DNA from 3 places in the Microbacterium luticellae genome. Region 2 is predicted to be linked to each of the others. Evidence: predicted binding sites of a transcription regulator. Region 2 holds the regulator's gene; each other region holds the start of a gene.
The links. Region 2 encodes LexA, which represses DNA repair genes until DNA is damaged. Its sites were predicted from a motif close to TCGAACANNTGTTCGA; they were not measured.
Positions count from the first base shown of each region.

Region 1: the regulator LexA is predicted to act here: its motif matches at 6,848-6,863, upstream of recA (recombinase RecA).
Region 3: the regulator LexA is predicted to act here: its motif matches at 4,618-4,633, upstream of ACQUSW_RS13260 (Rv2578c family radical SAM protein).

Region 1 covers NZ_JBNTKE010000001.1:750,536-760,364, reverse strand. The annotation lists gene dapA (4-hydroxy-tetrahydrodipicolinate synthase) at 1-429, shown strand, start outside; gene ACQUSW_RS03865 (ribonuclease J) at 486-2,162, shown strand; gene ACQUSW_RS03860 (FtsK/SpoIIIE family DNA translocase) at 2,265-5,036, shown strand; gene pgsA (CDP-diacylglycerol--glycerol-3-phosphate 3-phosphatidyltransferase) at 5,051-5,626, shown strand; gene ACQUSW_RS03850 (CinA family protein) at 5,619-6,095, shown strand; gene ACQUSW_RS03845 (helix-turn-helix domain-containing protein) at 6,257-6,565, shown strand; gene ACQUSW_RS03840 (DUF3046 domain-containing protein) at 6,581-6,802, shown strand; gene recA (recombinase RecA) at 7,063-8,112, shown strand; gene ACQUSW_RS03830 (regulatory protein RecX) at 8,115-8,849, shown strand; gene miaB (tRNA (N6-isopentenyl adenosine(37)-C2)-methylthiotransferase MiaB) at 8,918-9,829, shown strand, end outside.
Region 2 covers NZ_JBNTKE010000005.1:17,232-27,060, forward strand. The annotation lists gene infC (translation initiation factor IF-3) at 1-29, opposite strand, end outside; gene ACQUSW_RS11845 (DUF1844 domain-containing protein) at 269-676, shown strand; gene ACQUSW_RS11850 (SseB family protein) at 772-1,569, opposite strand; gene priA (bifunctional 1-(5-phosphoribosyl)-5-((5-phosphoribosylamino)methylideneamino)imidazole-4-carboxamide isomerase/phosphoribosylanthranilate isomerase PriA) at 1,569-2,315, opposite strand; gene hisH (imidazole glycerol phosphate synthase subunit HisH) at 2,412-3,062, opposite strand; gene hisB (imidazoleglycerol-phosphate dehydratase HisB) at 3,059-3,661, opposite strand; gene ACQUSW_RS11870 (histidinol-phosphate transaminase) at 3,658-4,752, opposite strand; gene ACQUSW_RS11875 (LysM peptidoglycan-binding domain-containing protein) at 4,772-5,143, opposite strand; gene lexA (transcriptional repressor LexA) at 5,383-6,075, shown strand; gene metE (5-methyltetrahydropteroyltriglutamate--homocysteine S-methyltransferase) at 6,177-8,495, opposite strand; gene ACQUSW_RS11890 (methylenetetrahydrofolate reductase) at 8,557-9,516, opposite strand; gene ACQUSW_RS11895 (alpha/beta hydrolase family protein) at 9,703-9,829, shown strand, end outside.
Region 3 covers NZ_JBNTKE010000007.1:35,387-45,215, forward strand. The annotation lists gene ACQUSW_RS13240 (ABC transporter ATP-binding protein) at 1-1,401, shown strand, start outside; gene ACQUSW_RS13245 (energy-coupling factor transporter transmembrane component T) at 1,398-2,249, shown strand; gene ACQUSW_RS13250 (acyl-CoA dehydrogenase family protein) at 2,259-3,422, opposite strand; gene ACQUSW_RS13255 (M15 family metallopeptidase) at 3,560-4,519, opposite strand; gene ACQUSW_RS13260 (Rv2578c family radical SAM protein) at 4,643-5,710, shown strand; partial or broken gene ACQUSW_RS13265 (DEAD/DEAH box helicase) at 5,735-6,976, opposite strand; gene ACQUSW_RS13270 (efflux RND transporter permease subunit) at 7,516-9,829, opposite strand, start outside.

The DNA of each region.
Region 1 (9,829 bases), on a different contig from region 2:
GACCTCATGTACTTCTCCGGCGATGACGCCAATGTGCTGCCGCACCTGGCTATTGGGGCCACAGGAATGATTGGCGTTACCGCGAACATTACGGCTGCTCCGTACCGCACGATTATCGATGCCGTGAACCGCGGAGACCTAGCAGCTGCGACAGCCGAGCATCGCCGACTCGAGCCACTGGTGCGTGCGGTCATGACGCATGTGCCCGGTACGGTCTCGGCGAAATATATTCTTCACGGTCTCGGCCGCATCGGTAGCCCCCGCGTGCGTCTTCCGCTGGTGGGTCCTGAAGAATCAGAAGCAGCAGTGATTGAAGAAGACCTCGCGCTGGTGCACAACGTGCCTGGCGCTGACTTTTCTAACTTCCGGCCCGACCGCAATGCGGCAGCCGGCGGCGCACTTCCTAAGGTGCCCGGAACGACGCGATAACAACCGCAGGAGCGGACACATTCACGGGCAATTGCGGCCCGATTGAGGGAGGAACCATGTCAATTCCGATCGCAGCGCCCGAGCCGCTGACCGACGGCACTTTACGAGTCACACCGCTGGGAGGGCTCGGCGAAGTCGGTCGCAACATGACCGTTTTTGAGTTTGACGGCAAACTCTTGATCGTCGACTGTGGCGTTCTCTTTCCCGAAGAGCACCAGCCCGGAGTCGACCTCATTCTGCCCGACTTCGAGCCGATCAAAGACCGGCTCGACGACATTGTTGGAGTCGTGCTGACGCACGGTCACGAAGACCACATCGGCGCTGTGCCGTACCTGCTGCGGCTCAAGCAAGACATCCCGTTGATCGGGTCGAGCCTGACTCTGGCGCTCGTCGAGGCGAAGCTGAAAGAGCATCGCATCAAGTCGTATTCGCTCACGGTAAAAGAAGGCGATAACGAAGAACTCGGGCCTTTCCAGCTTGAGTTTATTGCGGTCAACCACTCGATTCCGGATGCCTTGGCCGTGGCGATTCGCACGCCTGCGGGCCTTGTTCTCGCTACCGGTGACTTCAAGATGGACCAGTTGCCGCTCGACGGCCGACTCACCGATTTGCGTGCATTTTCCCGCTTGGGCGAAGAAGGAATTGATCTCTTCCTGGTGGACTCCACCAACGCCGATATTCCTGGCTTCACCCCGCTGGAGAGGTCGATCGGGCCTGTACTAGAGCAGGTTATTGCGCAGGCGCCGCGCCGCGTGATTGTGGCAAGCTTTGCCAGCCACGTTCACCGCGTACAGCAGGTGCTCGACGCTGCTCATGCACACGGGCGCCGCGTGGCGCTTCTCGGGCGCAGCATGGTGCGCAATATGACGATTGCAGCCGACCTGGGCTATCTCCATGTTCCCGACAATGTGCTGATCGACTACCGCAAGGCGCGCGACCTCCCCGATGACAAGATCGTTTATATGTCGACGGGTTCTCAGGGTGAGCCCATGGCTGTGCTGAGCCGAATGGCCAATCTCGACCATGCGATTGAACCGGGGCCGGGCGACACGGTGATTTTGGCTTCGAGCCTGATTCCTGGCAACGAGAACGCTGTTTATCGCGTGATTGACGGGCTCACGCGGCTCGGTGCCGATGTTGTGCACAAGGCGAACGCGCAGGTGCACGTTTCTGGTCATGCTGCTGCTGGCGAGCTGCTGTACTGCTACAACATTTTGAAACCGAAGAACGTTTTGCCAATTCACGGTGAATACCGTCACCTGATCGCGAATGCCAAGCTCGCGCAAGACACCGGAATTCCGCAGGAGCGAACCCTGATCGCCGATAACGGTACGGTCATCGATCTGAAAGACGGCGACGCACGCATTGTCGGTCAGCTCGACCTGGGCTTCGTGTACGTCGATGGCTCCACCGTGGGTGAGATCACCGATGCCGATCTGAAAGATCGTCGCATCCTGGGGGAAGAGGGCTTCATCTCTGTGATCGTTGTTGTCGATCCCTCCACCGGGTCCATCGTTTCGGGGCCGGAGATTCACGCTCGTGGCGTTGCCGAGGATGATGCGGTCTTTGACGATGTTGTGCCGAAGATCACGGCGGCGTTGAAAGAGGCCGTCGGTAACGGTGTGCGCGATAACCATGCGCTTTCGCAGGTGGTTCGTCGCACGATTGGTCGCTGGGTCAACCAGAAGTTGCGCCGCCGCCCCATGATTGTGCCGATGATTATCGAAGCGTGATTGCAGGCAACTGTTTCGGTCGAGAGCACGATTGTACGGTGAAATATCGGGGTTTTCCGCGTGGGTCCGCACAATGTCAGACGAGCGTCGTAGCGTGGGAGCATGGCTAGGAGTACGAACGCGCCCGCGAAGGGGCGCACAGCAGCGAAGTCGTCTGCGCGCACTCCTTCCTCTCGTGCGCGTAAACCGGCTCCTGCGCCGAAGAAATATGTCGATGAGCTCGAAAGGCCCCCTGTTGTGGCTCGCGCCTGGTTGGGCCTTGCACACGCCACGGGTGGGCTTTTTCGTGCCTTTGGCCCCGAGACTTTAGAAAAAGATCAGCGTCGCGACGGACTACCGTTCTTTCTTGTGCTGTTGGCCGTTGTCGGCGTGGTTGTCGAGTGGTTTTTAATCGGCAACCACATCGCGGCGCTCGTGAGTGCATACTCCTTTGGCGGTCTTGTTGGGCGCGTCGCCTTTGTGCTCCCTGTTCTCCTCATCATGCTGGCGGGGTGGCTGTTTCGTCACCCACCGACGGTGAACGACAACGGCCGTATCGGTATCGGCTTTGGTCTCCTCATTCTTGCCGTCGCTGGTTTTTGCCATGTGATCGCCGGTGAACAGGCCGGGGGAGTCCGGGTGCAGCCGCGCTCGGGAATGCCGGCGCTGAGCCAGGCCGGTGGCCTCTTTGGGTGGATGATCGGTGAACCACTGGCATTTTTGACGCCGCTTGTGGCGTGCATCGTGCTCGGTCTTTTTGCGCTGTTGAGCGTGCTTATTATCACCAAGACACCGCCTAATCGCATCGGCCGCCGCCTGGGTGAGCTTTATGACTGGATGTTTGGTGCCGATCGCACGGCAGACAAAGAATCGCGCGAGGCCGCCGATGCTGCAAGCGTAGGCGAGGATGCCGATGCCGAAACCGATGCCGACGAATCGGTGCCGTGGTGGCGGCGTAATCGCACGGGACGAGAAGAAGACCCGGATGCCGGTGCTCTGGGGTCCGACGATCTGACAGCGCTTCTGCCCGCAGACGGCACGGTCGACGGCGATACCCCTGCGTATGACCAGGCCGTGATTGTGAGCCATTCGGCAGAAGATCCGGCCGAGGCCGCAACAGAGATTCTTGACGATGTTCGTGCTGTGGCCGATTCGCTGTCGGACCAAAAATCAACGGCCCTGCTTGACGATGGCCCGACGGGTGAGCAGCCGGAGCTTCCTGGCCTTGATGGTTTTGGCACCGTTGGCCCGGGCGCCTCGGGTATGCAGGCGCCGTCGACGCCGTACAGTTTGCCGCCAAGTTCTACTCTGAGCGAGGGGCCACCCGCTGTTGCTCATTCGGAGGCGAACGATCACATCGTTGAGCAGATCACGAGTGTTCTGACGCAGTTCAAGGTTGATGCGAAGGTCACCGGCTTTTCGCGCGGCCCCACAGTGACGCAGTATGAGGTCGAAGTGGGTCGTGGTGTGAAGGTTGAGAAGATCACACAGCTGACCAACAATATTGCGTACGCCGTGGCGTCAAACGATGTGCGTATTCTGTCGCCCATACCGGGTAAGAGCGCGATCGGTATTGAGATTCCGAATAGCGACCGCGAAAAGGTTGCGCTGGGCGATGTTTTGCGGTCACCTGCCGCGCATAAGAGTACGCACCCCCTCACTATTGGCGTCGGTAAAGACGTGGGCGGCAACTTTGTTGTGGCGAACCTCGCCAAGATGCCCCACCTTCTCGTGGCAGGATCAACCGGATCGGGTAAATCGAGTTTCGTGAACTCGATGATCACAAGCCTGTTGATGAGGGCGCGGCCCGCCGATGTGCGCATGGTGCTGATCGACCCGAAACGGGTAGAGCTGACGAGCTATACCGGCGTTCCGCACCTCATCACACCCATCATCACGAACCCAAAAAAGGCCGCCGAGGCCCTGCAGTGGGTCGTGAAAGAGATGGATATGCGCTACGACGACCTCGCGTCGTTTGGCTTCCGTCATATTGACGACTTCAATAAAGCTGTTCGCAACGGCGAAGTCAAGCTTCCGGAAGGAAGCGAGCGTGTGCTTAAGCCCTATCCCTACCTGCTGATCGTGGTTGATGAGCTCGCCGATCTCATGATGGTGGCACCGCGCGATGTCGAAGACTCGATTGTGCGCATTACCCAGCTGGCCCGGGCTAGCGGCATCCACCTGGTGCTGGCAACGCAGCGCCCCAGCGTTGACGTCGTCACCGGCCTTATTAAAGCGAACGTACCCTCTCGCCTCGCCTTTGCGGTCACCAGTGTGACCGATAGCCGAGTCATTCTCGACAGCGCCGGGGCCGATAAACTCATCGGTCAGGGTGATGCGCTGTTCTCTCCCATGGGCACCTCCAAGCCGTTCCGCTTACAAGGAGCGTGGGTAGAAGAGAGCGAAATCGACGCCGTCGTCAAGCACGTGACGAGGCAAGCACAGCCGGAATACCGCGCGGATGTGCAAGAGGCGATAGAACCGAAGAAGCGCGAAATCGATGAAGACATCGGTGACGACCTCGAAGTGCTCCTTGCCGCCGCCGAGCTCATTGTCTCGACGCAGTTCGGCTCTACCTCCATGCTGCAGCGTAAGCTGCGCGTAGGGTTTGCCAAGGCTGGTCGCCTCATGGACCTTCTGGAGTCGCGCGAAATAGTTGGCCCCTCTGAGGGTTCCAAGGCACGCGATGTACTGGTGGGTGCCGAGCAACTCCCCGCCGTCTTGGCACGACTACGCGGCGAAGACGTACCGGGGGAGGCGGCTTCGCCACGACCGGCATCCGGGGTTGAAGACGCAGCCCATGACCCGGTTGAGCAGCAGTATGAGGGGCTTCCCGTTGTCGAATCGGATGACGACGGTGAAGAAGACGCCTGGGGTCTTACCGGGCGTGACTGACTAGAGGAAAGCACATGACAGTGCCACGCTGGCTGCCCAACGCCATCACAATCGCTCGAATTTTCTGTGCCCCCGCAGTGCTGTGGTTGCTGCTGGCGGATGCTTCCGCCGGCGGCGTGCTGCGATGGTGGGCGGCTGTGCTCTTTATCGTCGCCATCGCCACCGACGGTGTGGATGGCTATCTTGCTCGCAAATATGATCTGGTGAGCGACGCCGGAAAACTCCTTGATCCCATCGCCGATAAGGCTCTGACAGGAGTCGCATTTGTGGGGTTGTCGATCCTGGCCGAATTGCCCTGGTGGGTGACCGGTCTTGTGCTTATTCGCGAGCTCGGTATTACAGTGCACCGGCTGGTGGTCGCCAGCGACCACGTGGTGGCTGCGGCATGGATGGGTAAGCTGAAAACGGTTGCGCAGGCCGTGGCACTATCGCTTGCGCTCCTTCCTCTTCCTGCCCTTGTGGGGTCGTGGATGGTTATCGTCAATATCGTCACGATGACGATAGCCGTGGTGCTGACGGTGGCGAGCGGGATCGATTACGTTGTCGCCGAGGTTCGGGGCGCAAAGAACGATCGGACGGCGAATGACTAGCCCGGTCGACCTGGTCGCTCGCCTGCGACAGCGCGGATGGCAATTGGCCACGGCAGAGTCTCTGACCGGTGGGGCACTGTGCTCCACTATCGTCTCGGTGCCGGGGGCGTCTCAGGTGTTGGTGGGCGGGGTCGTGGCCTATGCGACCGAGATTAAGCAGCACCTCTTGCGCGTTGACCCGGGGCTTCTTCGAGAACACGGGCCGGTGCACGCCGATGTTGCCCGACAAATGGCCGAAAACGTGGGTGCTGTTCTGGCTCCGGATGCCGCTGTTACACCTGTTGGTCTATCGACCACGGGTATCGCCGGGCCAGACTCGCCCGATGGTCAGCCTGTTGGCACGGTGTATATCGGTGTGAGTACAGCGAATGACACGATTGTGCGCCGATTTCTCTTCGAAGGCGATCGTGCCAGCATCCGGCAACAGAGTGTCGACGCGGCCATTGCGTTGGCTCAGGAACATTGCTGATCGGGGAATAGAAGCGTGCCGACTGAAGTTGAGTCGAGTGTGCTCACATTTAATGCACAGGTGAAGAACGTACATTGGAAGAGTCGGAAAAGGGTTAGACTAACCGTCCGACCGGAATCGAATCTGACTAATATTCGGAGCGAACGAGAGGGGAGGTTCCCATGATCCTGGTAAGGCAAGAAATCGGTGATGTACTGCGGGACTTCCGTCTGCAAAAGGGGCGCACGCTGAGGCAGGTGGCTAGTAAAGCGTCAGTGGCGCTGGGCTATCTGAGCGAGGTGGAGCGCGGGCAGAAGGAGGCCTCCAGCGAGATCCTTGCTTCGGTTGCCGAGGCGCTCGATGTGCCCATTTCGACCATCATGCGTGAGGTTGGTGATCGCATTTCGGTGCTCGAGGGCCTGCACGTTATTCCCGATGTTGTGCCCGACGACCTCGTTGCCTCGGTTGAGCCCGAGCTGTCGCTGCGCTAACCGCATCGGTCTTTAATGCGCCGCAGTGAGTTTCTTCGTGCTGTAGAAGACGAGTTCGGCTCTCGGGCACGGTTTGTCACGGCTGATCTCAGTCTTGGGGCACTTCGCGGCCTTACGGCCGACGAAGCCATGCGTGAGGGCATTGACCCGCGTGTTATCTGGACTGCCCTGTGTGATGAGGCTGAGGTGCCTGCTCACCGTCGATATGGTGTGGGCAGAATTGAGCCCGCCCGGTAGCGTGGCACTCGGTGACGTTATTCGAAACTTTGTCGCGGCGTGTCTTCGAAAGTGTGTTCGATAGCGGCGTAGTGTTATCCACAGGTGGCGCAAAGCCAATGTTTATCCACAGTGACGACTTCTGCCGCTGAAATGTCAGAGGTCGAATCTAGTGTGATGGGCATGGCAGCACGCCACACGCCTTGTCGATATCTCTGCTGAAACCGGCAGTGCTCGACAGCCTATAGGCGGCCGATAAACACACTAAAGGAGCACCCTCCATGGCATCACCCACTAACCGCGAAAAAGCGCTGGAGTCTGCTCTTGCGCAGATCGACCGCCAGTTCGGTAAGGGTTCCGTTATGCGTCTCGGAAGCGACGAGCGCGCACCCGTCGAAGTTATCCCTACCGGCTCGATCGCCCTCGATGTGGCACTGGGTGTGGGCGGCCTGCCCCGGGGGCGAATTATCGAAATCTATGGGCCAGAGTCATCGGGTAAAACCACGCTGACGCTGCATGCGATCGCCAACGTGCAAAAAGCGGGTGGCATTGCTGCCTTCGTCGATGCGGAGCACGCGCTGGATCCTGACTACGCCAAGAAGCTCGGTGTTGATATCGATCAGTTGCTTGTGTCGCAGCCCGATACAGGTGAGCAGGCTCTCGAGATTGCCGACATGCTGATTCGCTCTGGAGCGATCGACCTGGTTGTCATTGACTCGGTTGCGGCGCTTGTTCCGCGCGCCGAAATCGAGGGAGAAATGGGCGACTCGCACGTGGGCCTTCAGGCTCGCCTAATGTCGCAGGCGCTGCGAAAGATTACCGGTGGCCTCAACCAGACAAAGACCTCGGCCATCTTTATTAACCAGCTGCGTGAAAAAATTGGCGTGTTCTTTGGTTCACCCGAGACCACAGCCGGTGGTAAAGCACTCAAGTTCTATTCATCGGTCAGACTCGATATTCGTCGGATCGAGACCCTCAAAGACGGGACCGAAGCGGTTGGTAACCGCACGCGCGTGAAGGTCGTAAAGAACAAGATGGCCCCGCCATTCAAGCAGGCAGAGTTCGACATCCTTTACGGCACGGGAATCTCTCGCGAAGGAAGCCTCATCGACTTTGGCGTGGAGCACGGCATCGTAAAGAAATCGGGCTCGTGGTACACCTACGACGGTGATCAGCTGGGTCAGGGTAAAGAAAACGCCCGCAATTTCCTGCTTAAAAATGTCGACATTGCTCTAGACATCGAGACAAAAATTAAACAGAAGCTGGGCATTGGTGGCCTGAGCGAAGCCGATGCTCCCGCCGACGAACTGGCAGAGCGTAGGCCTGCGTGAGTATGAACGAGCGGAATGATGGGGGCGAGGCTCTCGCTCCCATCATTCCCATATTCGGGCGCACGTCGAGCACAAAAGAGGCCGGCGACGAACAGGCCGGCACTCCCAGCAGCCGGCACCCCGCAGCACGCGCTGTGCGGCTTAGCCGCTCTATCGCCGATATCGCCCCGACAGCGGCGACAGAGGACGATACAGAGTCGGGTGATGCTGAGGCTCTCGATGCTGACTCTCATGACACTGCGGCTATTGACGCTGATCAGGCGCATGCGGTTCTTGTTAAAAAGCTTCGCGGCCGTCAGCTTTCGGTCAGCGAGGCGACGCGGGTATTGAACGACCTGGGTGCTGCTCAGACCACAATTGAAGAGGTGATTGTCGACTTTATTGAACGGCGATACCTCGACGACTATGGGTTAGCGCGAACCCTTGTGGCAGCGGGCATCGAAAGAAAACATCAGGGGCGACGCGCCCTTGCTCAGACACTGAAGCAGAGAGGCTTATCGCACGAGGTCATTGACGAAGTGCTCGAAGAAACGGGCGATGACGAAGCTGCCCGAGCACTCCAGTACGCACAAGAAAAGGCTCGTTCGCTCAGCCGCTACGACGACGAGGTTGCGCTACGCCGACTCGTCGGTCAACTCGCTCGCCGTGGCTACAGCGGGGGTATTGCGGTTTCGGCTGCAAAACAGGCACTCGCGCATAACGCAGCATCCGGTGGCGTACGGTTCGAGCCCAGCTAGAGCGGCGTAGAGTCATCTGACTGTATACAGCGCTTATTCTGCAAACCAACCGTAGAATGGCATGCATCATGACTTCTCCAGCCAGTGAACCGACGATCATCGCGCCTTCGCCCGCCGCGTTGACGAACGACGGCAGGCCGCGTACCTACGAAGTACGCACCTTCGGGTGCCAGATGAACGTGCACGACTCCGAACGACTCTCCGGATCTCTCGAGAGCGCCGGATACATCCGTGCTGACGACGACAATGACGCCGACGTCATCATCATCAACACGTGCGCCGTGCGGGACAACGCCGCCGGCAAACTGTATGGCACGCTCGGCCACCTCAAATCGCGGAAAGACAAACACGAGGGCATGCAGATCGCCGTCGGCGGTTGTCTCGCGCAGATGGACCGCCAGGCTGTCATTGACAAAGCACCCTGGGTCGACGTGGTTTTCGGCACCCACAACATGGGCTCCCTTCCCGGCCTGCTTGAACGCGCACGGCACAACGGAGAAGCAGAGCTCGAAATTCTCGAATCGCTCGAAGTGTTTCCGTCAACACTGCCCACCCGCCGAGACTCAGCGCACAGCGCCTGGGTGTCGATCTCGGTTGGTTGTAACAACACGTGCACGTTCTGCATTGTGCCGAGCCTGCGAGGGAAAGAAAAAGATCGCCGACCCGGAGACATCCTCAACGAGATTCGGCTGCTTGTCGAAGACGGTGCCATCGAAGTGACTTTGCTGGGCCAAAACGTTAACTCGTACGGAGTTGAGTTTGGTGACCGGCAGGCGTTCAGCAAACTTCTGCGCGCTGCAGGAACCATTGAGGGCCTGGAAAGAATTCGCTTTACGAGCCCGCACCCGGCCGCGTTCACCGACGACGTGATCGAAGCGATGGCAGAAACACCCACGGTTATGCCCCAGCTGCACATGCCACTGCAGTCGGGCAGCGACCGCATTCTGCGGGCTATGCGCCGCTCATACCGCAGCGATAAG
Region 2 (9,829 bases):
ATGCGCTCATTGGTGCGGGGATCGCTGATACGGAGCTCCTTAGACGAAAAGTGGGAGAGCCACCGAACGTGAAACGTTCGGGCAAAAGAGTGCTCAATCCCCCCGTGCCAGCATCAGCTACTGACGTTCGCCCTATCTACCGGCGTTGCCGCCGGCGGAGCGTAAGACCCGGTAGCCTAGAGCGGCAAGCGCGGGTGGGATGGAATCCTCTTTCGTACCGAAGCACAATGCTTCAGAGCCCGCAGAAGTCTAACAGAAAGCGCAGCCCGTGACGACCCAGGAACCGCTCCCCACCGCTTCGGCCGCATCACATGACCCTCGACACCGCGCCTGGGCAGAACAAGAAGAAGCCGCGACAGCGGCGACGCGAGACATTGCTGATGTGCCTGCGGTAGAGATTATTACCACAACAGCGGTGCACCTCATGAGTGCGGCAGCCGTGAAAGTTGGCCTCGCCGACGACCCCGAAACCCAGCTCGACCTGGATGAAGCGCGCAAAATCATCAACGCTCTTGCCGGCTTGGTCACCGCGGGAGCCCCCGAAATCAGTGATGTGCATGCCCGCTCTATTCGTGACGGACTACGGTCACTGCAACTGGCGTTTCGAGAGGCGTCGGCCATTCCCGACCCGGTAGGCAAGGGCCCGGGCGAAAAGTGGACGGGTCCTGTCACCTAAGCGTCTGCAGCGTCAGCGAGCAAAGAATATCGCCGAGGTTTCTCGAGAACTTCGGCGATATTCTTCGTTACATCAGTGGCTTCCGGATGCTTGCGCTAGGCGCCTGCACGCCGCAGTTTGACGGCGAGCGAGTCGACCAGCGTGGCAATGCGCTCATCGGCCGACCAACGCTGCGCCAGGCGCGCTAGGACAGCGTCGAGCGTCTCTTTCTCAAGCCCTGCAACGAGTTCGAGCGTCACAACAAGCTCAGGCCCGCGCAGTCGCGCACGAGGGTCGCCTGCTGCCACAGTCACATCGACAACTGCCAGTTCTGTGCCAATACTTTCGTGCAGTCCGGCATACACCTCGGCCGAAAGATAGCTAGGCTCCCACGGTTCTCCCTGCGCCACGGCCCATACAGCCGGTCGGCGCACAACAAATTCCGTGGGCGACCCCGGGTCGAGAACAATCAGATCGGTGTTCTCCGACGACGCTGCAAGCGCCGCACGCACAGCCTCAACCGGTATGGGCCGCGCTGTGGGCTCCCACGCTGCCATCGTCTGAACACTGGAGAAAACCGGCTGTACTGTGCGGCCATCCGGGGCCGATACAGTAACAATCGATAGCTCCTGGGTTTTATCTACCCGCAGCCCCGTGGGACCGACCCCCTCGTCACCTTTCTCAGCAACGAGAGGAATCAGCACGCGAGCAGCACGAAAGGCATCAACAACCTCTTTTTCGCTGCCCTGCTCGGCACCAAATCGGGTGAGCGCTGCTAACAGCGCCGGATCGGCAGAGCCGTCGTCCTGTGCATGCGGATTATCTTCAAAGCTGCGTCCTTCCCAGGGCACACCGGCCGAGTCGCCCGTAGACAGCGGATGACCCGGCTCAGCAGCTTCGTGGTGTGCCGACACTAGTCGCTGGCGACGTCGAGGGCTTCAGCGAGAGTGAAAGCACCGGCATACAGAGCTTTACCGACGATGGCGCCCTCGACCCCCAGCGGCACAAGCTCGCGCAGCGCAGCGATATCGTCGAGGTTCGCGACTCCGCCCGAAGCAATCACAGGCTTGGGTGTGCGCGCAGTCACCTCACGCAGCAGGTCAAGGTTCGGACCCCGAAGAGTGCCATCTTTCGTGACATCGGTGACGACATAGCGGCTGCATCCGGCAGCTTCTAGCCGCTCGAGAACCTCCCACAGATCTCCACCGTCTTTTGTCCAGCCCCGCGCGGCCAGCGTGGTACCGCGAACGTCAAGGCCTACAGCAACGCGCTCACCAAAACGTGCGATGGCGTCGGCAGCCCATTCTGGGTTCTCGAGCGCTGCCGTACCCAGGTTGATACGCGCCGCGCCACTTTCCAAGGCTGCTTCTAGCGATGCATCGTCGCGAATACCACCAGAAAGTTCGATGTTGACGTGGCGGAACTGCTTGACAACACGGCGCAGGATCGAGGTGTTGTTTCCGCGACCAAACGCCGCGTCGAGGTCAACCAGGTGAATCCATTCGGCACCCTGGTCTACCCACTCTGCTGCTGCTGTGAGCGGGTCGCCGTAGCTGGTTTCCGTGCCGGCCTCGCCCTGAGTCAGGCGGACCGCTTTGCCATCGGCAACATCAACGGCGGGCAGCAGGGTAAGAGCGGGTGTAGACGTAAAGTCGTTCATGTCATCCTCAGGTGAGAAGTAAGACGCCGGTTACGGCACAGATTTCGACACTAGTCCGCCTGTGCCCCGGCTTCAAATACAGATAGTGATGGGCGTTTATCGCTGCGTGCGCGGCAGAGACTGAATCCAGTTACGTAGCAGCGCTATTCCGGCGGCTCCCGATTTTTCGGGGTGGAACTGCACGGCAGTCAGTGGCCCATTTTCGACAGCGGCGACAAACTTTTCGCCGTGAGTGGCCCAGGTCACCGCAGGCTCAGGAAAAGGCGGCATAACATCAAGCGTCCACTGCGTTGCAGCATAGGAGTGCACGAAATAGAAGCGTTCCTGTTCGATACCCCGAAAGAGGCGTGATTCGGCTGCCGCTGCGACCGTGTTCCACCCTATGTGGGGAAGCACCGGAGCACGCAGGCGCTGCACATCGCCAGGCCACTCCCCCATGCCCTCATCAGTCTCGGCCGATTCGGTGCCGTGCTCAAACAGTATTTGCATGCCAACACAAATACCCAGCACGGCGCGGCCCCCCGCGAGTCGGCGGCCAATGAGCTCGTCACCGCGCCGAGCGCGCAAAGCACGCATAACCGTACCGAAAGAACCGACGCCGGGCACAACCAGGCCGTCTGCGTGCAGCACGACCTCGGTATCGGCGCTCAGCTGTACCGTCGCACCTGCAGCCTGCAGTGCTTTGACGGCCGAGTGAACATTGCCTGAGCCATAGTCGAGCACCGCAATGCGCGGCGCATCGGTCATAGCGCCCCTTTTGTGGAGGGAACACCCTGCACGAGAGGATCGAGAGCTTTCGCCTGGCGGAAAGCACGGGCGAAGGCTTTGAACTCGGCCTCGGCAATGTGGTGAGGATCGCGACCGGCCAGAAGCCGCACGTGTACGGTGAGCCCGGCGTGGAACGAGAGGGCTTCAAAAACGTGGCGCACGAGCGAGCCGGTGAAGTGCCCACCAATTAGGTGAAACTCAAAACCTTCGGGTTCGCCCTCGTGCACGAGAAAAGGTCGCCCCGAGATGTCGACCACTGCCTGCGCAAGCGACTCGTCCAGTGGCACCAGGGCGTCTCCGTAGCGCGAGATACCAGATTTATCGCCCAGTGCTTCACGGATCGCCTGACCCAGCACAATGGCAGTGTCTTCTACGGTGTGGTGCGCATCGATATGCGTGTCACCGGTTGCTTTCACGGTCAGGTCGCTCAGCGAGTGCTTAGCGAAAGCCGTCAGCATGTGATCGAAAAAGGGCACGGAAGTAGAGATGGTGCTCTGACCCGTTCCATCCAGGTTGATCTCAAGCTCAACGGTCGACTCAGAGGTGGAGCGGGTGCAACGGGCAATACGGGCAGTCATAGTCCTGATTCTATCGATGCGAGGGCGTCAAGAAATGCGGAGGTCTCCGCTTCGGTACCGGCCGACACTCGCAAATGTCCAGCGATACCCACGTCACGGATCAAGACTCCGCGATCGTACAGCTTCTGCCAGGTCTGTGCGGTATCGACGACACCACCAAAAAGCACAAAGTTCGACCATGACTCATAGGGCGTAAAACCCAGTTCACGCAGCGTCGTCGATATACGGTCACGCTGCTGCACGATGTGGTCGACCATGGCCAGCATAGTCGGCGCGTGTCGTAGAGCAGCTGTTGCTGCAGCCTGTGTGAGTGCGCTGAGGTGGTACGGCAGCCGCACCAGCCGCAAGGCATCGATGACTGCGGGGTGCGCCGCCAAATAGCCCACTCGCGCCCCAGCGAATGCGAAGGCTTTACTCATCGTTCGTGACACCATGAGACGCTCACGGCCAGGGAGCAACGTGAGTGCCGAGACAGCGTCGTGCGGTGCGAACTCCTGATAGGCCTCATCGACAACGACAATGCCGGGCGCTGCGTCGTACACCGCTTCGATGACATCAATGGCTAAAGGCGTACCGGTCGGGTTATTCGGCGTACACAGGATCACCACGTCGGGCTGGGCATCGCGCACCTGCTGCGCTGCGTGCTCAGCGGTGAGCTGAAACTGAGCGTCTCGCGTGCCCTCAGTCCATACGGCTCCTGTCCCCTGCGTCAGCAGCGGGTACATCGAATACGTGGGGCCAAACCCGAACACGGTGCGGCCTGGCCCTGCGAAGGCCTGAAGAATCTGCTGCAGGACTTCATTCGAGCCATTACCCGCCCAAATGTTGTCGGGCGTGAGGTCATGACCGAGATAGTGAGCGAAGGATTCGCGAAGAGTGGTGAACTCGCGATCGGGGTAACGGTTGATGTCGCCGAGAACGTGGGTGATGTCGCCGACGATGTCGCGGATGACACTTTCGGGTATCGGATGCGTGTTCTCGTTAACGTTGAGAGCGACGGGCAGCGGGGCCTGCGGAGCGCCGTAGGGTTTCTTGCCCTTTAAGTCATCACGGAGAGGAAGGTCGTCAAGAGAAATACTCACTCTGCCCATGGTAGAGGCGAATAGAACGCTACTCCACCGGAATCGAGATTGTCTGACCCACGGTGAGCACGCCCGAGGGCAAGAGGTTGAGTCGACGAATCTCATCGACCACGTCGCGCGGATCACGCTCGGGGGCGATCTCTGTTGCTATCCCCCAGAGGGTGTCTCCGGGCACCACCGTGAGAGTGGCGAACTCGCGAGGCTCACCGGTACTGTCTGCCGACGCGAGAGCTGCACCGCTGGCAAGCACCGAGCCCGCGAGTGCCGCCGCGAGCGGAAGCGCGATGAGAGCGGCAACGACCCGACGACCCCGCTGCGTGAGGCGAAGACGCGTCGTCGAGGCAACAGCGCTCGACTCAGCGCTGTGGGGAGCAGCGATGCTCATGGTGGTGGTGCTCATCTTGGCCTCCTGCGTTCTTAGGTTCGCAACACGGTGGTGGTGGAGATCTACCCGCAGTGCGAACGTCTGTTCCGAACTTATCTTCGAATCAGGGTCGAAGTCAACTGATTTTCGAAATTTCCGCTCGAAAATCATCGACACGCTCGAACAGATATTCCGAATGTCCCGGCGATTCCGATACGGTAACCATGCGGGTACCTCATCACGGACCACTGACATTCCCGCGACGAAGGAGCATCATGAGCGAGCCAGTCCCGATCTCTTCGGATGCCGATGCGCCGCGGGCACGTCGCCGCAAGAGCCTGAGCGCCAAGCAGATGGCAATTCTTGAGGTGATTCAGCAGTCGATTGCGCGATATGGATATCCGCCGAGCATGCGTGAAATTGGTGACGCCGTCGGCCTGAAATCACTATCGAGCGTGACTCATCAGCTGGGTCAACTCGAACTCAGCGGCTATCTTCGTCGCGACCCGGGCAAAACGCGTGCCATCGAAGTGCTGATCGATCTGCCGGGCACGGCCACCGAAAGCCCCGCCGATACGGTCGTTCCCCGAGCAGATGCAGCGTTGGTTCCTCTCGTGGGCAGTATTGCGGCCGGGATTCCGATCACTGCCGAGCAGCACGTAGAAGAAATCTTTCCCCTGCCACGCCAGCTCGTCGGCAATGGCGAACTTTTTATGCTGCGGGTTTCGGGCGATTCGATGATCGATGCCGCTATTTGTGATGGGGACTGGGTTGTGGTGCGCGCACAGCACACAGCAGAGAACGGCGAGATCGTGGCTGCCATGCTTGACGACGAAGCGACGGTAAAAACCTTCCGTCAGCGCGATGGGCACACGTGGCTTCTCCCCCGCAACTCAGCGTTCGAACCGATCCTGGGCGATGAGGCTGTTGTACTGGGCAAGGTTGTTGCCGTACTGCGCGCGGTATAGCCACACCACGAGGCGAAACAGGCGCACCAGTGCCGTGCACGAAGGCGGTGGCCAAGGAATGAGAGTGTTCCGTGGCCACCGCCTTCACCATGTGCCGTGAGTTATACGGCCGCGGTCACGTTTTCACGTACCGCGCGCGTTGCCGCGACGATGTTGCGCAGCGACTCGGTGGTTTCTTCGTAGCCGCGGGTCTTCAGCCCACAGTCGGGGTTGACCCACAGCTGTGCCGCAGGAATATCGGCGACCGCGATTTCTAGCAGTGACTGGATTTCTTCTGTACTGGGCACGCGGGGTGAGTGGATGTCGTACACGCCGGGGCCAATTCCGTGGTTGAATCCGGATGCTGCGATGTCGTGCACGACCTCCATGCGGCTGCGTGCTGCCTCGATCGAGGTGACGTCGGCATCCAGTGCACGGATGGCATCGATCACGACGCCAAACTCCGAGTAGCACAGGTGAGTGTGCACCTGGGTATCGGTGTGTGCACCGGCCGTCGCCAGTCGGAACGATGCGACAGACCAGTCGAGGTACGCGGGCTGGTCGACACTCTTGAGCGGCAGTAGTTCGCGCAGTGCCGGTTCATCAACCTGGATCACGCCGATTCCGGCCTCTTCAAGGTCGGAGATTTCGTCGCGCAATGCCAGTGCCACCTGGTTTGCCGTATCGGCCAGGGGCTGGTCATCACGCACGAACGACCACGCAAGAATCGTTACCGGTCCGGTCAGCATGCCCTTGACGGGTGCGGAGGTACGGGACTGCGCGTAGCGCGACCACTCCACCGTCATGGGGGCGGGGCGCGACACGTCTCCCCATAGGATGGACGGCCGTGTTGCCCGTGAGCCGTATGACTGCACCCAGCCGTGTTCGGTCACATCGAAACCATCAAGGTTTTCGGCAAAGTACTGCACCATGTCGTTGCGCTCGGGTTCGCCATGCACCAGTACGTCGAGGCCGAGTTCTTCTTGCAAAGCAATGACACCGTCAATTTCAGCACGCAAGAACGCGTCATATTCTTCCTGCGTGATTTCGCCCTTGCCGAAGCGTGCACGAGCGCGGCGAATGTCTCCGGTCTGCGGGAAGGAGCCGATCGTGGTCAACGGCAGTTCCGGAAGCTGCAGACGCTCCTGCTGCGCGACGCGGCGGTCTTCGTAGTCACCACGCACAAAGTCATCCGCCGAGAGCTGCGCCGCGCGCTCGCGCACGGCACCGTCACGCACACCGGGAGCGCTGCTGCGATCAGCCAGGGCAGCGGTGGCTGCACCGAGCTCTGCCGCGATGCTGTCTCGGCCCTCAGCCAGTCCCTGGGCAAGGGTCACAACCTGCTGCACCTTCTGATCGGCAAAAGCCAGCCACGACACCAGTTGCTCGCTCAGTGCGGTTTCATCGCGTACATCGTGGGGAACGTGCTGCAGTGACGTCGACGTGCCTGCCGCAACGTTCGCACCCAGTCCGCGCAGTTGCTCCAGCTTGTCGAAGGCAGCGGCCAGGTCGCCGCGCCAAATATTGCGGCCATCGATAACACCGCCCACGAGTGTCTTGCCTTCCAGACCTGCGACGGCGGCGGGCACCGCGCCACGGCTGAGGTCAAGACCGATGGCCTCCACGGGCGTTGCTGCCAGCGCAGCGAGGTTGTCGCCGAGCGCGGCATAGGCCGCGGCAACGAAGATCGCGGGGCGGTCGTTTGCTTCGCCAAGCAACGTGTAGGCGTCTTTCGCTGCGGCACCCAGCTGCTCGGTCGTGGCAGGCAGTGACTCGCTCACCAGTGCAGGTTCGTCGAGCTGTACCCACTCGGCGCCAGCGGCACGAAGACGTGCCAGCAGCTGCTGATAAACAGGAACAAGGTCGGCGAGGCGCGAGAGCGGGTCAAACCCTTCGGGCGCCTCATCGGAAGCCTTTGCCAGGGCCAGTAGCGTGACCGGGCCAACGATAACCGGGCGCACGGCGAAGCCTTCTGCAGCGGCCTCGCGCACCTGCTGTTCGTAGCGTTCGCTGCTGAGTGAGAAGACCGTCTCGGGCCCGATCTCGGGAACAAGATAGTGGTAGTTCGTGTCGAACCATTTGGTCATCTCCAGCGGAGCGTCGTCGCCCTCACCGCGGGCAATCGTGAAGTATGCGGGAAGCCCAATCGAGCCGTCGGCTTCACGCAAACGCTCAAAACGCGCCGGGATCGCACCGACGGCGACGGCTGCATCAAGAACCTGGTCGTAGAAAGAAAACGACTCCGGAATTGATGAGTCGTGACGCTGAAGCCCGTTCTGTTCGAGCCGAGCACGCACGGCAGAACGCAGCTGCGCAGCCGTCTGTTCGAGCGCCTGCAGGTTCACCTTTCCTGCCCAGAAAGCTTCCACGGCCTTCTTTAGTTCGCGGCGCGGGCCAATCCGCGGGTATCCCAAAATTGTTCCGGCGGGAAAAGCGGTCATGGTCGTTGTTCCTTTCGTTGGTGCCGCAGCGCGACAAGTGTGAGGAGTGTAAAAAGTCGAATCAGCCGTGCAGCACAGGAAGAAGCTCGGCCTGTCGCAGAACGTCGAGCACCGTGTCGTGCTGGTTGAAGGCGTACAGGTGCACGCCAGGCGCGCCTCCATCAACAACCTCGCGGCACAGGCGAGCAGCCCATTCGATACCGACACTGCGTCGTCCCTCGGGTGTCGGTTCGATTTCGAGAGACACCGCCAGTTCTCCGGGTAGCTCTTCTCCTGTGAGTTCCAGCACTCGACGTAAGCGCGCAGGAGAAGTAATCGGCATAATTCCAGGAAGAATGGGGATCGTTACGCCTTCACGTCGTGCACGTTCAACAAAGGCGAGGTAGTCGTCAGCGTGGAAGAACAGCTGTGTGATTGCCACGGTTGCACCGGCGGCCTGTTTTGCCAGGAGTGCCTCGACGTCTTGCATCCGGTGTACAGAGCGTGGGTGTCCGTTGGGGAAAGCAGCCACGGCAATGCTCACGTGTTCGCGGGGCGAAACAACTGCGGCACCAGGAACGCCCGGAACCGGCTGCTCGTGGTAGGGGGCACGCTCAGCCTGCACGCGATCGATCAGCTGCACCAGCTGCGCCGACGATTCCAGATCGCCCAGAAACGGTTCGGTGTGACCGATGGGGGGATCACCCCGCAGAGCAAGAAAGCTCCGGATGCCGGCGTCAAGAAACTCACGGATCAACCGCGTCGCGCCCGCATAGGTGTTGCCCGCACAGGTCAGGTGCGCCAGCGGCTCGACGTGCGTGTTTTCACGAATGAACTTCAAAACCTCGAGCGAACGCCCACCGGTCGAACCACCCGCGCCATAGGTGACGGAAATAAACTGCGGGTCGACCTTGGCCAGACGCAGCACAGTCTCGTGCAGGGCGTGCGTTGACGACGCCTGACGTGGCGGATAGAGCTCAAAAGAAACCGGCACCGGCTTGGTGGTACACGGACCATCAGTGTGAGATGCGTCGCTCGACATGGATACTCCCGGAAAACAGCAGATCATCGACCGTGCCGACCACATCGTGTGGCCCGCGCGGGCGGGTGCCGGGCTCGGCTGTCGCTCCGTCCCGGCTCATAACCGGGTGTCTGACGACAACGCTAAGACACGCGGGAGTGTGATGCACACACGCACGAAACATGGCGTCACACGTAGGCTCAAGGTATGCAGCAGAAGCCCTACGGAACCTGGTCGTCGCCCTTCTCGGCATCGGATCTTGCCGCGGGAGGCTCCCGCATTGACGGTGCCCGTTTTGTGGGCGACGAGGTGTGGTGGGCAGAGTCGATACCGC
Region 3 (9,829 bases), on a different contig from region 2:
ATTGTGACGGGTTCGGTGTTTGATGAGGTGGCGTTCGGGCCCGAGAATCTGCTGCTGCCTGCTCACGAGGTTGTGGCGCGTTCCGAGCAGGTACTGCGCCGTTTAGGTTTGTGGGATCGCCGCCACAGTAACCCCGACAACCTGTCGGGCGGGGGGCGTCAGCGCCTTGCGTTGGCGTGCGCGTTGGCGTTGCAGCCGCGCGTGCTTGTGCTCGATGAGCCGACCGCGAATCTTGACCCGCAGGGGGTCGACGAGGTTTATCGTGCGCTGGCCGATCTCACTTCCGGTGGCGACAAAGCCATTGTGCTGATTGAACACAAGCTCGATGCGGCTGTTGAGATCGCTACGCGCGTGATGGTGCTCGATCACAGTGGCGAGCTGGTGTTGGATGGCCCGCGCGACGAGATTTTGCGTGGCCATGCGCAGACTCTCGCCAACCTGGGGGTGTGGCTGCCAGAAGCAACGCTGGAGGCCCTGCGGTTACGTGAAGAGGGCGCGGTTATCGATCGTTTGCCGCTGACGTCGGCTGAGCTTGCGATGGTGCCTGCAGCGCAGCATCCGGAGTCATCCGTCCCGCACACGCCGCGGTCACAGTCGATGACTCCGGATGCTACTGCCCCGCCGATCATCACGGTGCGCGGCCTTACCGTGAGCCATGGTCGGGGCCGTGCCCGCACCGAGGTGTTGCACGGGGTTGATCTTGACATCGCCGAGGGGTCGTTTACGGCCCTGGTGGGCGCGAACGGGGCCGGAAAAACAACGCTCATGCAGGCTATTGCCGCCGTGCAGCCGCCACCGCGGGGCCATATTATGCTCGACGGCATTGATCCGGGTCGTGCACGGGCGCGCGATATCGCGGAGCGTGTGGGTTTTGTGTTTCAAAACCCGGAACATCAGTTCATTACCGCGACGGTGTTTGATGAACTGGCGCATGGTTTGCGGCGGCTGCGTTACCCCGCGCCCGAGATTGATGCTCGGGTGACGGCGATGCTTGAGCGTTTTGGGCTGAGCCATAAAGCACAGGAGCACCCGTTTTTGCTTTCTGGTGGCGAGAAGCGGCGACTTTCTGTGGGCACCGCGCTCATTACACGGCCACGGATTTTAGCGCTCGACGAACCTACTTTTGGGCAGGACCGTGCTCGCGCTCGCGCGCTTTTGCAGCTTCTTGACGAGGTACGCAGCGACGGCACGACGATCATTGTGGTCACGCATGACATGCAGGTGGTCGCCAACCATGCCACGCATATTGCGGTGGTCGACAAGGGCCGTATTGCGGCGGCGGGGGTTGCCAGTACGGTGCTGCACGATAGGGCATTGCAGAACTCAGCGCTGCACACTCTGGGGCTCTATAATCCCGGCCGGATGCCACACAGCCAGGCTTCGGGTGGTGCATCGGCGTGACCGATACAGCGGGGATTCCCACGATCACGGCCGTTCGCGATGCGGCGGCGATTGACCCTTTCTCGGGTGGTCAAAAAACGTCGGGCATCCGGTTTCTTTATCGACTGAACCCACTGGCGAAGTTTGGTGCCGTGATTCCGGCGATGCTGCTTTTGACCTTCAGTCGCGATCTTGCAACGCCACTGGCTTTTCTCGCGCTGTCGTATGTGCTTCTGCTGGTGGGTGCCCGGTGGTCGGCTATTACCGTGACCGTGTTGCTGGTTGCTTTTCCGCTAGCCGTGGTGGTTATCGGCCTGGGTTTTTCGCTGTGGGTTGACCCGGCGCAGGTAGCACAAACACCGGCGCTGCTGGCGGTGGGGCAGTGGACGCTACATGTGGGGGCCCTACCGATAGGTTTTGCTACCGCGCTGCGCCTTGCCGCGATTGCGGCGCTCGCTCTCATTGGTGGGCTCACAACGACCGGGCCCGATCTGGTGCGCTCCAGCGTGCAACAGCTACGCGTGCCCTATCGGGTGGGCTATGCAGCGCTGGCGTCGTACCGTTTTGTACCGCGGTTTGGGCGTGAACTGGCCGCTATTCGTGCAGCGCACCGTGTGCGCGGGGCCCATGGTGGCCGCGGCCCGATTGCACGAATGGCACGCGCCGGCAGCTATGCTGTGCCGTTGCTGGCGAGCGCTATTCGACATGCCGAGCGGGTGGCACTCGCGATGGATTCGCGTGCTTTTGGCGCATACGCAACGCGCACGGAACGCTATGTGATGCCGTTCCGTGCGCGTGACGTCGTGTTTATTGTGATTTTTCTTGCGATCACCGCCGCGTGGGCGGTGCTGTTTACTTTCGCGGCTTAGTGTCGCGATTTAGCGTTTGCCCGCAATTTTGCGGCTCACAATATCGCGCATGATCTCGTTGCTGCCACCGTAAATGCGGTGCACGCGGGCGTCAAGGAAGGCCCGCGCGATGGGGTATTCCATGATGTAGCCGTAGCCTCCGTGCAGTTGCACGCACGTGTCGAGAATTTCCCACTCGCGTTCTGTCGTCCAGAATTTGACCTTTGCTGCCTCTTCGGCGCTCAGTGCACCGTCTTTGTAGATGAGCAGCGCGCGGTCAATGTATGCCCACAGGGCGTCGAGCGTGGCGGCGATGTCGGCCAACTGGAATCGTGTGTTTTGGAAGTCGATCACGCGTTCGCCAAAAGCTTCGCGTTCTTTTGTGTATTCGACTGTCCAGTCAAACCCAGCCTGTGCTGCTGCGGCGGCGGCAACTCCGATCGAGAGGCGTTCGAGCGGCAGGTTCATCATGAGCTGCACAAAACCGAGGCCTTCTTTACCGCCGATGAGGTTCTCTTCGGGCACGAACACGTCTGTGAACGACAGTTCTGCTGTGTCGTGGCCGTGGAACCCCATCTTGCTGAGGGTTTTGCCGTGGTCAAAGCCTTCCATGCCGCTCTCGAGGATGAGGAGGCTAAATGCTTCGGGCCGGTTACCGTCGCCGGTTTTGACGAAGGTAACCACCATGTCAGCGGTTTTGCCCGAAGAGATAAAGGTTTTCGCACCGTTGACGATGTAGCCGCCATCAGTCTTTTTGGCTGTGGTTTTAATGCCACGCAGGTCGCTTCCTGCGCCGGGTTCGGTCATGGCCAGTGCACCGAGGATTTCACCGGTGGCCATTCCGGGAAGCCATTTTTGCTTCTGCTCGTCGGTGCCCATGTGCACGATGTATGGCACAGCGAGGTCGTCTTGAATGCCAAAGGCTCCGGCGAGTGATCCGGCTCCGACCGCGATGGTTTCTTCGTTTACCACGGCACGGAATCGGTAGTCTTGCAGCATTCCGGCGCCGCCGTACTCTTCGGGTACCGACAGACCGATCAGGCCTGCTTCGCCGGCGGCCCGCATAGTGTCGCGGTCGATCTCGCCCGCGGCATCCCAGCCTTCACGGGCTTCGTTGGTGGCATAGCGGGCGAGGAACTCTTTTACCAGGCCGCGGAATGCTTCGTGGTCTTCGTCGTAGATATCGCGTTCCATCGCGAACCTCCCAGTCGATGTTGTGCGTCGTCGCACCCGCGAGTCTAGGCCGCGGTGGAGTGTTCAGGAAGACCTTTGTGAGAATGCGTTCCACAAATGCTGAGACTCAGTACCGCGATTGTCGGATGCCTCTAGCCTCACCATTCATCGATGTAGTCGGGCGCATCGGGCAGGCCAAAGAACTTTTCTAGCGACGTGAAGCCGCCCTCGTGGTAAGCGCGCGCCAGCTCTTTGCCCACAAAACGCAGGTGCCATGGTTCGGGTTCATAGCCAGTGATGCCCTGTTGCCCGTGGTCGTAGCGCACAATAAATCCATAGCGCCAGCCGTTGTCGGCAACCCATCGCCCTGTGGCGGTATCACCAAAGTCGAGAATGCCACTGCAGTGGGATTCACATGCGAGAACATCGGCGGCCAGTCCCGTTTGGTGCTCACTGTGCCCGGGGCGAGCCGATTGCGCTTCGGCCTCGGCGATTCCGAACTGGTCAATATGCGACTGAAAGTTTTGCACTTGCACGGCATGCGAACGATATCCACTGCCGAGCACCACTTCGCCGTGGCCCGCATCCTGCGCAGCTTTCGACAGCTGATTGAGCGCCTCCGTCACGTCGGCGCGCAGGTAATCACCATCGCCCTCGCGAATGGCGGCCGGGATCGCCAGCGGCTTGGGCGCATAATTTTGCGGCTCAAGGGAGCGCCGCTTGTTAACGACGAGCCACAACCGCTGCGGTTCGTTCAATGAGATGCAGTCAGCGTCGCCCGCGACAATCGCATCACGAAAAGCACGGCCGCCACCCCACGCGGCAACAACAGCGTCGTCATCTCCGGATGCCAGTAGCTCGGCAATCTCTGGACTGTCGCACGGTGCCACATTCTCGGTTTGCACAATTGTGACGGGCGGCAGCGCGGCCGCTGCCGCGGGCGCAGGCGGGAGTGCCGCAGCAATGGGCTCGGGTGGCATCGGTGCTGTCAGCAGCGCCCATAACACCCCGGCAACTGTAACGATGAGCCCCACAGGCATCCAGATACGCCACAGTCGTGCAGTCTGCGCGCCGGGTTGACGGGCATGCAGAGCTGCGTGCGGATCGGGGTGTGCCACTTATCTATTGTTACCAATTCGGTCCAAGACAGCGAACTGAAAAATCGTCAACAACGAACAGAATTACTAACCTTAACGCTAAGGCGGTTGACAGCTATACGTATTTTTGTTCGAATAGCTGACATGCGATGGCAGGGGCAAAACGTAGGTGACCGCGACATCAATGCGCTTCCCGGGCTCGAGAGCCGGGAGGGCATGGTGCGCTCGGTGACGACGCCAGAGTTTGCCGGAATGACTTTTCATGAGGTACTCGCCAAGTCGGCACTCAATCATGTGCCGGGTAGTTCACGCATGCCGTATAGCTGGACGATTAATCCCTATCGCGGATGCAGTCACGCCTGCGTGTACTGTTTCGCACGCGGCACGCACACCTACCTCGACCTCGATGCGGGCAATGATTTCAACTCGCAGGTGATCGTGAAGGTCAACATTGTTGATGTCTTAGAAAAAGAGTTGCGACGCAGCACCTGGCAGCATCCGGTGGTGGCTTTGGGCACCAATACCGATCCGTATCAGAGAGCCGAAGGCCGGTATTCGCTCATGCCGGGCATTATTCGTGCTCTTGCCGATTCGGGAACCCCAATTTCTATCCTCACAAAAGGCACACTCATCCGCCGAGACATTCGTCTTCTTCGTCACGCGGCTGCGTCTGCCCCCATCGATGTACAAATGTCGATCGCGGTCTTTAACGATGAACTGCAACAGTCGTTAGAACCAGGCACGCCGCAAACGCAGGCGCGACTCGACACCGTGCGCGCGCTGGCAGACGCCGGGTTTCGCGTGGGCGTTTTTCTGATGCCCGTGCTGCCCCACCTCACCGATAACGAAGAAGAGCTCGACTCCGCACTCGCCCGCATCCGTCAGGCCGGAGCCCACCACGTTATTCACGGCGCCCTCCACCTGCGCCCGGGGGTCAAGCCCTGGTTTATGCAGTGGCTAGCGGCTGCCCGGCCCGATCTGGTTGCGGCGTACCGCGGGCTGTATCCGGGGGCGGCAGCAGAAGCCCCTCGGTCCTACCGCGAACTATTGTCGCGCCGCATCCGGCCCCTCATCCGGATGCATGGGCTTGCGCCTCGTTCCAGCGGCACAGGGTATCGTCGCGGCATCGACCGCACACCGGCAATGGCCGGGCAGCAACCGCTCTTTGGTGATGCTCCCCGCGCCGGCACCGCGCAGCCGCGTTTGTTTTAGCGCGCGCCGTCTGCGCGGCGTGCGCTAGGCGGTCAGCATCGCGAGTGTCATCCGGCCCGCGATTTCGTCGATCACGTCGTCGCCCGGCCGGGCCTCGACAAAGGGAGCGGCGATTTCTGCGCGCGAAAGTAGCTCGCCGAGCTTGCGCCGACGAGCACGGCCCACGAGTGTAACGACCGTGCCCTCACGCCCTGCCCGGCCGGTGCGGCCTGCCCGGTGCAAATATGTTTTGTATTCATCGGGAGCATCGGCCTGCACCACCAGATCAATATCGTCAACGTGAATACCACGGGCAGCAACATCGGTCGCGACCAGAACATCAACCTTGCCCGAGGTGAACTTCGCCAGGTTGCGTGTGCGTTTAGCCTGCGTCAAGTCACCGTGCAAAGCCACCGCGGGCACCCCGGCAGCAATGAACTGCTCGGTCAACATCTCGGTATAGGCGCGTGTACGCGAGAACACGAGGGTGCGGCCCTCGCGGTCAACGAGCGACGCCAGAATATCGGCCTTGTCGCGATGCTCAACAAGCAGCACGCGGTGATCGATCGTGCCCGAGTCTTGGTCTTCGCCGGCAACCTCAAACACGGCCGGGTCGACAAGAAACTCATTCACCAGGCTCGCAACCTCGCGGTCGAGCGTGGCCGAGAACAGCAGTTTCTGGCTGTCGTCACGAGTCTTTCGCAGAATACGCTGCACGGGTTCGATAAAGCCCAGCTCACACATATGATCACCCTCATCAAGAACAGCGATCTGAACGTGCGAGAGGTTGAGTTTGCGCTGCTCGACGAGGTCTTCTATCCGCCCGGGCGTGCCAATAACAATGTCGACGCCCTTTTTGAGTGCACCCACCTGGCGGGCCTGCGGCACGCCACCATAAATTTGTGTCGTAAACAGGCCCACACTGCGTGCAATGGGCTGCACGGTGCGGTCAATCTGTAACGCGAGTTCACGCGTGGGGGCCAGGATGATGGCGCTCGGTGCGCGCCCCTGCTGACGTTTCTGGCCTGCCTGTGAGCGCAACACGGCTTCGACCAGCGGCGCCCCAAAAGCAATAGTTTTACCCGACCCGGTACGACCACGACCCAAAACATCGCGGCCCTCAAGAATCGCAGGAATCGTCGCCGCCTGGATAGGAAACGGCGCATGTGCGCCCATGTTCGCGAGCGTCTCGGTGATGTTCGATCCGAGACCCATATCGGCAAAGCTGACCTCGGCAACATCCGTCGCCTGTACGGCCTTGGCCCGCAGGCGCTCGTGCACCACATCATCACCGTTCGAGGCGCTGCGCGGCTTCACGTAACGTTCGCGTTCGCGCTCACCACGGCCGTCTCGCTGCGCTGTCTGCGTGCGCGGACGCTTATTGGCTGGTTCGAACGGCTCCGAACGGCGGCCGGAACGCGAATGGTCGCGAATAGCTTTCGCCTGCGCCCGCCCCTCCCGCTGTTCAGGTGTCAACCGATTTTTACGGGGCGTTTCGGTATCTTCTTCGCGATAGCCACGATGGTTGCGGCTCGGACCGCCAGGCCGCTTACGGCCGGTGGACTTCGCATAGCGCGGATCGAAATTGCGGGCGGGGCGACCGCCCTTAGGGTGTCGTTTTTGTGACATGGCAAATAACCTCAGGGGCTCTTCGAATGATGGTTCATGAACGAACACTTCGTTCACCATCGGCCCCTAGGCTGCACAGTAGATTCCGCGAGCGCGGTTCGCCTGAAGCCGACACCCCAGTGTAGAAGGCGCCGCTGAGAGCCCGCCCACAGCGTTCGGGGCGGGGCGGGCTCGTAGCATCCGGCTCTTATTCGCTGCTATTCGACCTCGTTGGCGTCGGGAAGCTGCTGCGCGCGCAGTTCTCGACGTGTGAGGGGTCGGCCGCTGTGGCTCTCTTCTGCCCCGGATGCAGCAGTGCCAGCAACCTCTGCAGGCACGGCCTCGCTCCCAGCGTCGTCCGCACCATCGTCAACAGCGTCGTCGTCCGCCTCGCCCCCATCGTGCGGGGTGCGCCGCTGTTCGCGTCGCTCGCGTGCGCCTTCGACCAGGTTGTAGAGGGTGGGGAGCACGAGCAAGGTCAGGAAGGTCGACGAGATGAGTCCGCCGATCACCACGATCGCGAGGGGCTGCGAGATAAAGCCGCTGTGGCCGGTAATTCCGAGTGCCATGGGTGTGAGCGCAAAGATTGTTGCCAGCGCGGTCATCAAGATAGGGCGTAGTCGTCGTGCACCACCGGCCACGGTGGCGTCGTGGGCGGTGAGCCCCTTTTCTCGGTACTGGTTGACGAGGTCGACCAGCACAATAGCGTTGGTCACGACGATGCCGATGAGCATGAGCACACCGATCAGCGAGGCAACACCAAGGGGCACGCCGGTGATGATCTGCAACAGAATGGCACCGGTTGCGGCGAAGGGCACCGAGATGAGCAGCAACAGCGGCTGGCGCAGCGAACGGAATGTGGCCACCATCACGATGTAGACGATGAGAATGGCCGCGAGCATGGCGAGGCCCAGCTGCGAGAAGGCGTCTTGCTGCTGGGTGACCACGCCACCCAGTTCGGCGGTGGCACCGGCGGGCAGATCGGCATCGTCGAGCACTGTGGTGACTGCTGCGGCGGCAGCGGTGAGGTCGTCACTATCGGGCGTGACCGTTACCGTGGCGGTGCGAAGCCCCCGCTGTGTTGTGATCGATGCGGGGCTTTCACTTTCTACTACCGAGGCAACATCATCGAGCCGCACAAGACCAAAGGGGCTGGGAAGCACAAGGTCTTTGAGCTCTGACACCGTCTGCGGGGTGTCTTTCGACTGCAAATATACGGTGAGGGAGGCATTGTCGATCTCGACCGTACCCACCTGCTGCGGGCGCATCGACTGCGAAACAACCGACCCGACCGCGACCTCGGAGAGCCCGCGCTGCGCTGCGGCAGCTCGGTCAACCTCCACCGCAATATAGGGCAGTGATGCCGCCAGGTTGCTGGTGACTTGACGCACGCCATCGGCGTTTTTGAGTGCGGCGACAACGCCGTCGGTTGCTTCGTTCAGCACCGCGGCATCCGGGGCCGTCACGTCGATTTCGATGTCGGAGCTGGCAAAGCCTTCTCCAGCACGCAATGCCACCTCACCGACATCATCGAGCCCTGCCACAGCCTTGTGGATGTTCTGGCGCAGGGCGTCTTGGTCGGCATTTGCATCCGTCGTAATCGAGTACGTAATGCCTCCGCCCCCACCACCGAAGGCATCAAGCATCGCCGAACCGCTCGAACCAATCGAAACCTGCACGGTGTCAACGCCGTCGACCTTGCGCAGGGCATCTTCGACCTTCTGTGCGGCTTCGTCTTGCGCGCTCAAGCTGGCAACAGGGCCGAGGTCTTGCGTGACCGTCACCGTGTTTTGACCCGAGTCGCCCAAAAAGTTTTGCTTCATCAGAGGTGCGGCTGCGACCGTACCCACCATCACCAGCGCGGCAATACCGAGCGTCAACCACGAGTGGCGCAGGGTCCAGTTGAGCACGGGAATGTAACTCTTCTGCAGACGTGAAGGAGGGGCATCCGGATGCTCCGCATCAACCACCCGCCCATCGTCGGTCACCAACTCACGGCCGGGCTTTAAGAACCAGTAGGCAAGCACCGGCACAATCGTGAGTGCAACAAGCAGCGAGGCACCCATCGCGATCGTGACAGTCAGGGCGAAGGGTCGGAACAGTTCGCCGGTCATGTCGCCCACGAACGCGATCGGCAAGAACACGGCGACCGTCGTGATGGTTGATGCTGTGATGGCCGCGGCAACCTCGCGCACGGCAAGAATGATCGACTCGCGCTTATCGGCATCGCCCACGTAATGCCGTTTAATGTTTTCAATCACCACGATCGAGTCGTCTACCACGCGGCCAATCGCGATTGTGAGAGCACCGAGGGTCAAGATGTTGAGCGAATAGCCGAAGGCCTGCAGCCCCACAAACGTGATGAGCACGCTGGTGGGAATCGAGATCGCCGTCACAAGGGTCGAGCGCACCGACAGCAAGAACACCAGAATCACAAGGACGGCAAAAACCAGCCCCAGCAGGCCCTCCTGCGCGAGAGCTTCGATCGACTGCTGCACATAGGGTGCCTGGTCGAAGACGATTGTAAACGTG